2 regions of the Pseudarthrobacter sp. PH31-O2 genome follow, and region 2 is predicted to be linked to the other one. Evidence: predicted binding sites of a transcription regulator. Region 2 holds the regulator's gene; the other holds the start of a gene.
The links. Region 2 encodes HrcA, which represses chaperone genes, less so after heat shock. Its sites were predicted from a motif close to TTNGCACTCGNNNNNNNCGAGTGCNAA; they were not measured.

Region 1 (5,933 bases), on a different contig from region 2:
ACGCTGAGGACCCTGTTGAGCAGCAGCACCCCCTGATCGGACCAAGGGCCGAGGTCACCGTGGATCCGCGCAGGCAGCCCCAGATCGGCGTGAAGCTCCTTGTAGATGTTGGCCAGACTGCGGGGGATGGGCCGAGTGGCGCCGTCGACGGCGAAGGACAGCCCAACGGCATGGCCCGGCGTCGGATACGGGTCCTGGCCCAGAATCAACACCCGGACGTCCGCCAGAGGCTGCCGGAAGGCCCGCAGCACCTTCGACGGCGCCGGCAAGACGTTGTGGCCGGCGGAAAACTCCCGGCCCAGGTAGGCCAGGACGTCCCGCAATTGTCCCTCGACCGGGGCCAGTGCCTCAGCCCAGTCGTCGGCGACGAGCTCATCCAGGGGCAGGCGGGCCAACTCACTGAAACCCGCGGCCTGGCCCGCTGGGGGCTCCAGCTCGAAAAGGGCATCGGAGGCAGGGAAGTCGGAGTCATGCACAGAGCCCATTCTTGCAGGCCGGCAAATGACAAGGGTGTTATTCGCCCGTAGCATGGGGGGAGACTTTTCATCGGATCCAGCCAGGGAGCGTGTCGTGGCCGAACAAGCACAAGAGCACCTTTCGACGGCGGAATCTCCTGTCGCCGGGATCAACCCGGAGTCGCCACTGAGCAGCCGGGACCAGCAAATGCTGGCGTTGGAACGGCAGTGGTGGAAATACGCCGGCGCCAAAGAACAAGCCATCCGCGAACTCTTCGATCTGTCCGCCACGCACTATTACCAGATCCTCAATGCCCTTATCGACACCGAGGATGCACTGGCCCATGATCCGATGTTGGTAAAGAGACTGCGTAGACTACGTACGTCACGCCAACGTGCGCGCACTGCCCGCCGCTTGGGCTCAGACGCGTAAAGCACAGCCGGATGCGCACATTGCTGCGCGCCAGCAAGCGCGGCCGGTTCGTCAGAAATCAGCAAGGACATTGTTTTACCATGACCAAATACGCTCGGGATGAATTCGATCGGGTCCCGGAGACCTCCGCACGCCAAGGTGTCCATCGGACGGTCGCCGAATCACGCCACCGCCGCCGCCTGGGCCCGATCCTGGGCGCCGGTGCCGCGGCCTTGGCCATTGGCCTCGTCGCGTTCATTTTTCTGCCGAAGATCGGCTTCTCCTCCGCTGCCGACAGCACGCAGGCAGCGGCCGGGCAGAGCGGCAGCAGCGCCGCTGCATCTGCCGCCCCTGCGACCTCCAGCGAAGCCCCTTCCAGCCCGTCCAGCCCGCCGGCCAGCGAGTCGCCGGCTGCGACTCCCGCAGCCACCACCTCGGCCGCAGCCATCGACAAGACCCAGCCCGTGGCCATCTTCAACGGCACCGCCACGGCAGGGCTGGCGAACCGGGTGGGCGGAACCGTTACCACCGCCGGCTGGACTGTCGGCGCGCTCGGAAACTGGGGCGGATTGCCGCAGCAGCGCTCGGTGGTCTTCTACAACGGGGTCGGGCAGAAGGACAATGCCGAGGCCCTTGGCCAACTCCTGGGCATCCCAAGCGTGGTGGATTCCGCCGAATTCCAGCTGCCACTCGTTGTTGTCCTGGCGCCCGGATTCGCGTAACCCGGTCCGCTTGCGCCTTAGCTAGCTGTTCCGGTTACGCCTAAATAACTATTGACCGGCAGTGGCGCCCCAGGGCTGCGCGGCAGCATAAAGCTGCGGGTACAGTACTTGCGGACTTAGTTTTTAGCACTCCGCGGCCCGGCGGATGCTGGGGCGCCCGCTGGGCAACTGAAAGTGTGGACACCATGGCATTGGGAACCGTCAAGTGGTTTAACGCCGACAAGGGCTACGGCTTTATCACCGTAGACAGCTCCGGCGCAGACGTCTTTGTGCACTGGTCTGCCCTTGCGGGGGACGGCCAGCGTTCCCTGGCGGAGGGCCAGCGTGTGGAGCTCGAAGTCGGCGAGGGCGAGAAGGGCCCGCAGGCCGAAAGCGTCAGGCCCGCCCCGTGACGGACACCGCACCGCAGGCGTCCAGCGGCCCAGGCCACGATGTGTCCGCTCGACGGACCGACGCCGGCACTGTCGCCCGCCGGATGGCCCCGCTGCGGCTGGGACGAGCGGCCGTGGTGGCTGCTGTGGCCGCGTTGACCACCACCGCCTGCCTGGGCCCGGCCGGGGGCGCCCGCGTTGAGCCGGCAGAAGCGAGCGGTGACGGCACCCTGCGCATCGGGTTGATCCTGGACAATACTGGGGCGCAGAATTTCCTTAACGCCCCCCAACTGGCGGCGGCGCAACTGGCCGTCAGGGAGATCAATGCCGCCGGCGGGCACAAGGGCAAACCGGTGGAACTGCTGCCGGCAACAATCAGTGTTGACACGGCAGCGCAGGCCAAGGCGCTGGTTGCCGCCAAAGCCGACGTGGTTATCGGTCCAACGGATTCCAGCAGGGCGCCGGCCGCCATCGATGTCCTGTCCGCTGCCAGGATTGCCGTGATTTCACCAGCAAATTCCGCCAGCGGCCTCAGCAGTTATCCAAGTAAGGGCTTCTATTTCCGGACTTCGGCGGCCGACATCGCACAGGCGCCCGTCCTCGTTAAGCTCGCCAAGGACGGTGGCGCCGCAACCATCGGCGTGGTGTACGAAGAAGGCAGCTACGGAAAGGATGTATCCAACGCTGTGGCAGCCGCGGCCAAGGCGTCCGGCCTCGGGACCGCCGCCGTCGTCGGGTTCGCCCCGGGACAGGCGCAGCAGGCGGCGGCTGCCGTCAAGGCCGCGGCTCCAGATGCCGTCGTGCTGATTTCCCGCGCAGCCGCCCAAGGCGCCATCGCCGAGCTGAACAACGCCGGAGTTGCCGGAAAGAAGCTCATCCTCGCCGACGGGGCGGTCAACCAGTACGGTTCAGGACTCGGCTCCAGCGCCCTCGACGGTGCCCGCGGGATCCTGCCGGGAACTTTCGCCTCCGCAAAATTCCAGGGCGAGCTGGTCTCCGTGGATCCCGGGTTGAAGGACATGGCGTTTGCCGCGGAGGCGTACGACGCCGTGAACCTCGCCGCCATCGCCGCCGCAGCGGCGCAGGATGACGCCGGCACCTCCATCGCCGCCGGTCTCGTGGCGGTCTCAGGCGGCAGCGCCGAGACGTCCGGCGGCACCGGGCCTTCGGGCGCGGCCGAGGTGTGCAAGAGCTACCAGGAATGCCTCGACACTCTGCGGGCCGGCAAGCGTCCCGACTACGACGGCCAATCCGGGCGGGTCACTTTCGATGCCCACGGTGACGTCAGCTCCGCAAACTACGTTCTCTACACCTACGGACCGGACAACACGGCAACCATGAGCGGCAGCGAAACGGCGGGCAGCAGCGGGAAGTGATCGCCCGTAGCGTATTGCGTCGTTCCGGAACGGTGCCAGTTGGCCGACAGCAGCTTTTCGGCGCGCCTACTGCTTGCACTCTCCCCGGGGGAGTGCTAATTATTGAGTTAGCACTCCTGCGCATTGACTGCTAAAACGACGCCCGGTTCGACCGGCTGCGGAGTTGAGGCGGCCGAGCCGGGAGCGAGAGAAATACCTGGTTGGGGTGAGATCCCTGGCCTGGCGGCATACAGAGGCCGCCGGGCAAGGATCGTCCGTCGCGGGCACCGCAGCATAGGTTCATTCTTAACGACTGTCCCGAAAGGACTACTGCCGTTATGGCCAAGATCATTGCATTTGATGAAGAGGCACGCCGCGGTCTTGAGCGGGGCCTGAACATCCTCGCCGACGCCGTCAAGGTCACCCTCGGCCCGCGTGGACGCAACGTCGTCCTCGAAAAGAAGTGGGGCGCCCCCACGATCACCAACGATGGTGTTTCCATCGCCAAGGAGATCGAGCTGGACGATCCTTACGAAAAGATCGGCGCCGAGCTGGTCAAGGAAGTTGCCAAGAAGACGGATGACGTCGCTGGCGACGGAACCACCACCGCTACCGTGTTGGCTCAGGCCCTGGTCAAGGAAGGCCTGCGCAACGTCGCGGCCGGAGCTGACCCCCTGTCCCTCAAGCGCGGCATCGAAAAGGCTGTTGAAGCCGTCACCCGCGAGCTCCTGGCCTCCGCCAAGGAAATCGAAACCAAGGAAGAGATTGCCGCCACCGCGTCCATCTCTGCCGGTGACAACGAGATTGGCGCCCTGATTGCCGAGGCCCTGGATAAGGTCGGCAAGGAAGGCGTCATCACCGTCGAGGAGTCGAACACCTTCGGCCTGGAGCTGGAGCTCACCGAAGGCATGCGCTTTGATAAGGGCTACATCTCCGCTTACTTCGTCACCGACGCTGAGCGCCAGGAAACGGTCCTCGAGGATCCCTACATCCTGATCGTCAACTCCAAGATCTCCAACGTCAAGGAACTGGTTGCTGTCCTCGAAAAGGTCATGCAGTCCTCCAAGCCGCTGCTGATCATTGCCGAAGACATCGAGGGCGAGGCCCTGGCCACCCTGATCGTCAACAAGATCCGTGGCACCTTCAAGTCCGTTGCCGTCAAGGCTCCGGGCTTCGGTGACCGCCGCAAGGCGCAGCTCGCCGACATCGCCATCCTCACCGGCGGCCAGGTCATCTCCGAGGAAGTCGGCCTCAAGCTTGAGACCGCCGGACTCGAACTCCTGGGCCGCGCCCGCAAGGTCACTGTGACCAAGGACGAGACCACCATCGTCGAGGGGGCAGGCGACGCCGACCAGATCGCCGGCCGCGTCTCCCAGATCCGTTCCGAGATCGAGAACTCCGATTCGGACTACGACCGCGAGAAGCTGCAGGAACGCCTGGCCAAGCTGGCCGGCGGCGTTGCAGTCATCAAGGCCGGTGCCGCAACCGAGGTCGAGCTCAAGGAACGCAAGCACCGCATCGAGGACGCTGTCCGCAACGCGAAGGCTGCTGTTGAAGAGGGCATCGTCGCCGGCGGTGGTGTTGCCCTGATCCAGGCTGGCCTCAAGGCTTTCGCCAACCTGAACCTCACGGGTGATGAAGCAACGGGCGCGAACATCGTCCGCGTTGCCATCGACGCTCCGCTGAAGCAGATCGCCTTCAACGCCGGCCTCGAGCCCGGCGTTGTGGTCGACAAGGTCCGCGGCCTGCCCGCAGGCCACGGCCTGAACGCTGCAACCGGCGAATACGTCGACCTGCTGGCTGCCGGCATCAACGACCCGGTCAAGGTCACCCGCTCTGCACTGCAGAACGCGGCATCCATTGCCGGCCTGTTCCTCACCACCGAGGCCGTTGTGGCCGACAAGCCGGAGAAGAACGCTCCGGCCATGGGTGGCGGCGACGACATGGGCGGCATGGGCGGCATGGGCGGTTTCTAACCAACCGGCTGCCGGGGCCGGAACCTCGGCCCTGAAATGTGCGTATAACGACGGCGGTCCCTCCTTCGGGCGGGGCCGCCGTCGGCGTGAGTGCCAACCACCCCGGCGGGGGCGCCGACGGCGGTGCGGGTCTGGCAGGATGGTGCAGTGACAATTACAGCGGCAGCCGACGGTTCGGCTTTAGGAAATCCCGGCCCGGCCGGGTGGGCCTGGTACGTGGACGATGACTGCTGGCGGGCCGGGGGATGGCCGCACGGCACCAACAACATGGGCGAGCTTATGGCAGTGCTGGACCTGGTGCGCTCGACCGCGCACCTGTCCGGCGAGGACCTGCACATCCTCTGCGACAGCCAGTACGTCATCAATTCCGTCACCAAGTGGATGCCAGGATGGAAGCGCAAGGGCTGGCGCAAAGCCGACGGCAAGCCGGTGATGAATGTGGAGTTGCTCAAGGAAATCGACCAGGCCCTGGTGGGCCGCAAGTACACCTTCGAATGGGTGCGCGGCCACGCCGGGCATGATCTTAACGAGGCGGCGGATGACCGGGCCCGGGCCGCTGCGACGGCCTACCAGCAGGGTGTTGCAGTCCGTCAGGGGCCCGGGTTCGGCTCCGAGAACACCGCAGCCGCTGCGCCGCCCACA
Region 2 (5,933 bases):
CGCGGCAAGCTTCCCTTCGCTGAACTGTTCGCCGCGCAACTTGGCCAACTGCCGAAGCAAATCCTCCTGGGCGGCGTCGAGCCGGGCGGGGGTGTCGACCTGAAGATGAACCTTCAGGTCCCCGCGGCCGTAGCCGCGCAGGTGGGTTACGCCGAGGCCCCTAAGTGTCATAACTTCACCGGACTGGGTGCCGGCCTTGACGTCAATCTCCTGCTGGCCGTCGAAGGTGTCGAGGGTCAGTTCGGTGCCGAGTGCGGCCGCCGTCATCGGGATGCTCAGGCTCGCGTGCAGGTCGTCGCCGTCGCGAATGTAGGTGGCGTCCTCCTTGACCCGGATCTCGACGTAGAGGTCCCCGGCGGGACCGCCGGCAGGTCCGGCCTCGCCCTGGCCGGAGAGCTGGATGCGGGTGCCGGTGGCGACGCCGGCGGGGACCTTCACGGTCAGGGACCGACGGCTGCGAATCCGGCCCTGGCCGGCACATTCGTTGCAGGGATCCTTGATGACCGTACCGAAGCCCTCGCAGGAACCGCAGGGTGCCGTGGTCATCACCTGGCCGAGGATGGAACGGACAGCGCGCTGCACCTGGCCGCTGCCGCCGCAGATGTCGCAGCGTTCCGGGTGGCTGCCTTCGCGGCAGCAGGAACCCTCACAGCTGGGACAGGTGACGGCCGTGTCGACTTCGAGCTTCTTGTTGACGCCGAAAACGGCGTCGCGGAGCTCGATCCGGACGCTGATCAGGGCGTCCTGGCCGCGGCGGATCCTGGATGCCGGTCCGGCCTGGCCGCCGGCACCGAAGAACGTCTCGAAAATGTCCTGGAAAGCGAAGCCCTGGCCGGAGTAGCTGCCGCCGCCGGAGCCGTTGGCGTTGCCGTTTTCGTTGCCCGTGGTGTCGTAGATCCGGCGCTTCTGCGGATCGGAGAGTACCTCGTAGGCGTGCGTGACCGCCTTGAACCGCTCAGAGGCGTCGTCCCCCGGGTTCACGTCCGGGTGGAGGGTCCGCGCCAGCTTGCGGTAAGCCTTCTTGATCTCTTCTCCCGTGGCTTCGCGGGAGACTCCAAGAACGTCGTAGTGGCTGCTCAAAGTTGTTATCTCTTCCTGGTAGTACTGCCTGTTAAGGGGCACGAAGTCTGATGCCGGCCCCGCGGGCCGGTCGGTTGCGGGTGGACGCGGTCCGTCAGGGACCGAGAATCCGGGAAAGGTAGCGTGCGACCGCCCGGACGGCGGCCATGGTCGTCGGGTAATCCATCCGGGTGGGGCCCAGCACTCCGACTTTCGCCGTCGCGTCCGGGCCGTAGCCGGTGGCCACCACCGAGGCCTCGGCGAGTCCGTCGTAAGGATTTTCTCTGCCGATGCTCACCGTCACGCCCCGGGGGTCAGCTGCCATGTCGCCGAGCAGGCGAAGCATCACCACCTGTTCCTCCAGGGCTTCCAGCACGGGGCCGATGCTCAGCGGGAAGTCCACGTTTGACCGGGCCAGGTTCGCGGTTCCGGCCATGACCATCCGGTCCTCGCGGCTGCTGGCGGCCAGAGCCTCAATGCCGCGGGCCAGCGCCTGGGCGGCGCTGCGACGCGCGGGCGGGCAGTTGCCGATCACCGAGTGCAGCGACTGCGGCAAGAGGTTCAGCGGGGTCCCTGAGATGCCGCCGAGGAACCGCGTGCGCAGCTCCGACAAGGCCTCATCCGAAAGATCGTGCCCCACGTCAATGACGCGTTGCTCCACCTTCCCGGTGTCCGCGATGAGCACCGCAAGTACTTTACGGGGCGCCAGCAGGACAAATTCGACGTGCCGCACCTTGGCCCGGCTCAGATGGGGGTACTGCACAACGGCGACCTGGTTGGTCAGCTGCGAGAGCAGCCGCACGGTCCGGTCCAGGACGTCGTCGAGGTCCTCAGAGCCTTCCAGCAGGGCCTGGATGGCCCGGCGTTCGGCCGGCGAAAGCCGTTTGACCGCCGAAATCTGGTCCACAAAAAGCCGGTAGCCCTTGTCCGTCGGGATTCGCCCGGCACTGGTGTGCGGTGCCGTAATGAGCCCCTCGTCCTCCAGGGCCGCCATGTCGTTGCGGATCGTGGCACTGGACACGCCGAGGTGGTGCCGCTCCACGAGGGCTTTGGATCCCACGGGTTCGCGTGAATGGACGTAGTCTTCCACGATGGCGCGCAGCACTTCGAGTTTGCGTGGTTCGCTCACGCTCCACCTCCTGTCGACCGTCCCGCATTCGATGCCACCGCCCGCCGCACGCGCCGGACACACAGTGTCCGGGCACACAGTGGCTAGCACTCGACATGCCTAAGTGCTAACCAGTCTAATATGAGTCGCCGCGTTGTTAGCATTGAATTCGCTTCGGGCGTTCTTCCCGGGGCAGGTGTTTTGGGGCACAGCCCACCGAGCGCAAAGCAGTGTGTAACCGATGTCGTACCAGAACTGGGGGCCCCAGGACCTGTCCGCGCCCGCCAAAACCCAACTACCCGAAGTGGCCGTCGAGCGCGGAATGGTGCTCGAAGATGTGCAGTCCGGCTGGGTCGGCGCCGTGACCCGGGTGGAGAAGTCCGGCGGGATGCACGTCGTCGCCCTGGAAGACCGCCGGGGGAAGTCCCGGTCCTTTCGCCTCGGCTTCGGTTTTCTGCTGGAAGGCCAGCCGATCCGGCTGATGCCGCCGGCGCCCCGCGGGAGCGCGGCGGCCGCCGGGGCCCGCACCGCCTCGGGTTCCGTCCGCGTGGCGGGCCAGCGCGCCCAGATCGCCAAAGCCAGCCGGATCTGGGTGGAAGGCAAACACGACGCCGAACTCGTCGAAAAGGTCTGGGGTGACGATCTTCGGGTCGAGGGTATCGTCGTGGAGCCGTTGCATGGCATCGACGACCTCAGCGGGGCGGTGGCTGCCTTCCGGCCCGGCCCCGGACGCCGCCTCGGTGTGCTGGTGGACCACCTGGTGCCCGATTCCAAGGAATCCAGGATCGCGGCGGCCGTGATGGCCTCCCCCGGGGCGGCCGGAAACGTCCTGATCGTTGGCCACCCCTACGTCGATGTCTGGCAGGCCATCCGGCCCGCGGTCCTGGGGATCGAGAAGTGGCCGGTAATCCCCCGCGGTGTGGACTGGAAGACGGGTATCCTGACCGCGTTCGGCTGGCCGCACAGCACCAAGGAAGACATTGGCCTGGGCTGGCAGAAACTCCTCGGCACGGTCCACAACTACGCTGACCTCGAACCCTCCCTGCTGGGCCGGGTCGAGGAGGTCATCGACTTCCTGACCGTCCCCTGAACGCCGCCGCCGGACATTCCTGCCAGCGGGCCGATCCGTGATTGCGCGCACCAGCACGTATTCTTGGTATGGCGGTTGCGCTTCCGGCGCAGCAGCGGCATTTCCAGGCACCAAGGCACCACCGCAATCCGAAGGAAAACACCGTGGCAGATGAAGCACGCGAGCATAACGGCGACAAGGCTGGCTATGGCCGGCCCCCTTACCATGGCGTTCCCGCCAACGCGCTGCCGCTGACGGCCGGCGAGGACCGGCAATGGGCCACCTTGGCTCATTTCGGCGGCATCCTCGGTTGCGTGCCCTCGTTGCTGATCTACCTGATCTTCAAGGACCGCGGACCGTTCACGGCGCAGGAGTCCAAAGAAGCCCTCAATTTCACGCTTCCCCCGACAATTGCTGCCGTGGTGTGCAACCTGCTGGTCTTTATCCCGGTAGTGGGCAACATTTTCGCCGTGCTTGCCACTCTGATCTGGATCGCCGTCACCTGCTTTTCGGTCGCAGCCGGAATCCACGTCAACCGCGGCCAGCCGCACCGCTACGAGTTCAACTTCCGCTTTATCAAATAGGGCCCCGGGCACGCAGGGTTAGTCCGGCAGGATCCTGCGGACCACTGCGTCCGCCAGCAGGCGGCCTTTGAGCGTGAGGATGAGGCTGCCGTGGAAGGCCGCGACGGGCTCCACCAGGCCATCGGCGATGAGTCCCGCGACAGCATGCCGCCCGGTATCCCCCAGTCCGCCCAGACTGGCAATGTCCAGCCCTGAGTTCAGCCGCGCTTCGAGCATCACGCGCTCGACGTTGCGGGTCGCAGAATCAAGGGTCTCCCGGCCGGCTGCCGGGGAAAGCCCGGAACCCATCCGATTGGCGTAGGCAGTGGGGTGCTTCACGTTCCACCAGCGCACACCGCCCACGTGCGAGTGAGCGCCCGGGCCGACTCCCCACCAGTCATCGCCCCGCCAATAGGCGAGATTATGCCGGCAGGCCTGTTCCGGGCTGCGGGACCAGTTGCTGACCTCGTACCAGGACAGTCCAGCGGCGGAGATGAGTTCGTCGGCCAGTTCGTACTTTGCCGCATGGTCGTCGTCGTCAATTCCCGCTACCTCGCCACGGCGGATTTGCGCGGCAAGCTTCGTGCCATCCTCGATGATCAGTGCGTAGGCGCTGATGTGGTCAGGCTGATAGGACAACGCGGTCTCCAGCGAGAAGCGCCAGTCGGCCAGCGACTCCCCCGGCGTTCCGTAGATCAGGTCCAGGCTGACGGCGAGCCCGGCCTCCCGCGCCCATTGAACGGCCTGGGGAACCCGGCTGGGAGTGTGGGTGCGGTCCAGTACCTTAAGGACATGCGGCACCGCAGACTGCATGCCGAACGACACCCGGGTGAATCCGGCGTTGGCCAGCAGCTGAAGGGATTCGGGGGTGACCGAGTCCGGGTTCGCCTCAGTGGTGACCTCGGCCCCGGGCGCCAGGCCCCACGCCCCGATGGCGGCGGCAAGGATTCGGGCCAGGTCCCCGGCGGGGAGCAGTGTCGGCGTTCCGCCGCCGAAGAAGACAGTGCTCAGCGGGCGGGGCGGCAGGCCGCTGGCCGCCATGACCGCCGCCGCAAAGGAAACTTCTGCCACCGCCGTGCCGGCGTAGGCGTCCTGCGAGGCGCCGCCACCGAGCTCCGTGGCGGTATAGGTGTTGAAGTCGCAGTAACCGCAGCGCACGGCGCAGAACGGGATATGCACGTACAGCCCAAAATCCCGGGAAGCGGCACCCTCCAGTGCCTGGCCGGGCAGCAGCCCGTCCGGTGGCGCCGGATCGCCCAGCGGAAGGACGCTAGGCACGGGCCGGGCCCGTCTGCCGTGGAACAGTCGTTGCTGGCACCGTTACTTCTTGGCCTTATCCTTGGACTCATCCGTGGTGAGGGCGGCGATAAAGGCTTCCTGCGGGACCTCCACACGGCCCACCATCTTCATGCGTTTTTTGCCTTCCTTCTGCTTTTCCAGCAGTTTGCGCTTTCGGGTGATGTCACCGCCGTAGCACTTGGCGAGCACGTCCTTGCGGATCGCGCGGATGCTTTCCCGGGCAATGATGCGGGAGCCAATGGCGGCCTGGATGGGAACCTCGAACTGCTGGCGCGGAATGAGTTCGCGCAGCTTGCCGGTCATCATCACGCCGTAGGCGTAGGCCTTGTCCCGGTGGGTGATGGCGCTGAAAGCATCCACCTGTTCGCCCTGGAGCATAATGTCGACCTTGACCAGGTCAGCGACCTGGTCCCCGTCCGCTTTCCAGTCCAGCGACCCGTAGCCGCGGGTCTTGGACTTGAGGATGTCAAAGAAATCAAAGACGATCTCGGCCAACGGCAGACGGTACCGGATTTCCACCCGGTCCTCGGAGAGGTAGTCCATGCCGCCCATCACGCCGCGCCGGCTCTGGCACAGCTCCATGATGGCCCCGACAAACTCGTTCGGCGCCAGGATGGTGGCGGCGACCATAGGCTCACGGACCTCGGCGATCTTGCCGCTGGGGTATTCACTGGGGTTGGTGACGTGGACGACCTTCTTGTCCTCCAGGGTTACCTCGTACTCCACGTTCGGAGCGGTGGAGATCAGGTCGAGGTTGTATTCGCGTTCCAAACGCTCCCTGGTGATTTCCAGGTGCAGCAGCCCCAGGAAGCCGACTCGGAACCCGAATCCCAGC

Region 1: groL (chaperonin GroEL) is a predicted target of HrcA. The motif match lies at 3,444-3,470, and genes of this name have one in related genera.

The regions. Positions count from the first base shown of each region.
Region 1 covers NZ_JASIST010000006.1:197,470-203,402, reverse strand. The annotation lists gene QMG72_RS11450 (uracil-DNA glycosylase) at 1-476, opposite strand, end outside; gene QMG72_RS11445 (DUF3263 domain-containing protein) at 571-888, shown strand; gene QMG72_RS11440 (LytR C-terminal domain-containing protein) at 969-1,589, shown strand; gene QMG72_RS11435 (cold-shock protein) at 1,775-1,981, shown strand; gene QMG72_RS11430 (ABC transporter substrate-binding protein) at 2,065-3,336, shown strand; gene groL (chaperonin GroEL) at 3,654-5,291, shown strand; gene QMG72_RS11420 (ribonuclease HI family protein) at 5,439-5,933, shown strand, end outside.
Region 2 covers NZ_JASIST010000001.1:645,081-651,013, reverse strand. The annotation lists gene dnaJ (molecular chaperone DnaJ) at 1-1,080, opposite strand, end outside; gene hrcA (heat-inducible transcriptional repressor HrcA) at 1,175-2,188, opposite strand; gene QMG72_RS02925 (DUF3097 family protein) at 2,409-3,257, shown strand; gene QMG72_RS02920 (DUF4870 domain-containing protein) at 3,401-3,820, shown strand; gene hemW (radical SAM family heme chaperone HemW) at 3,839-5,077, opposite strand; gene lepA (translation elongation factor 4) at 5,120-5,933, opposite strand, start outside.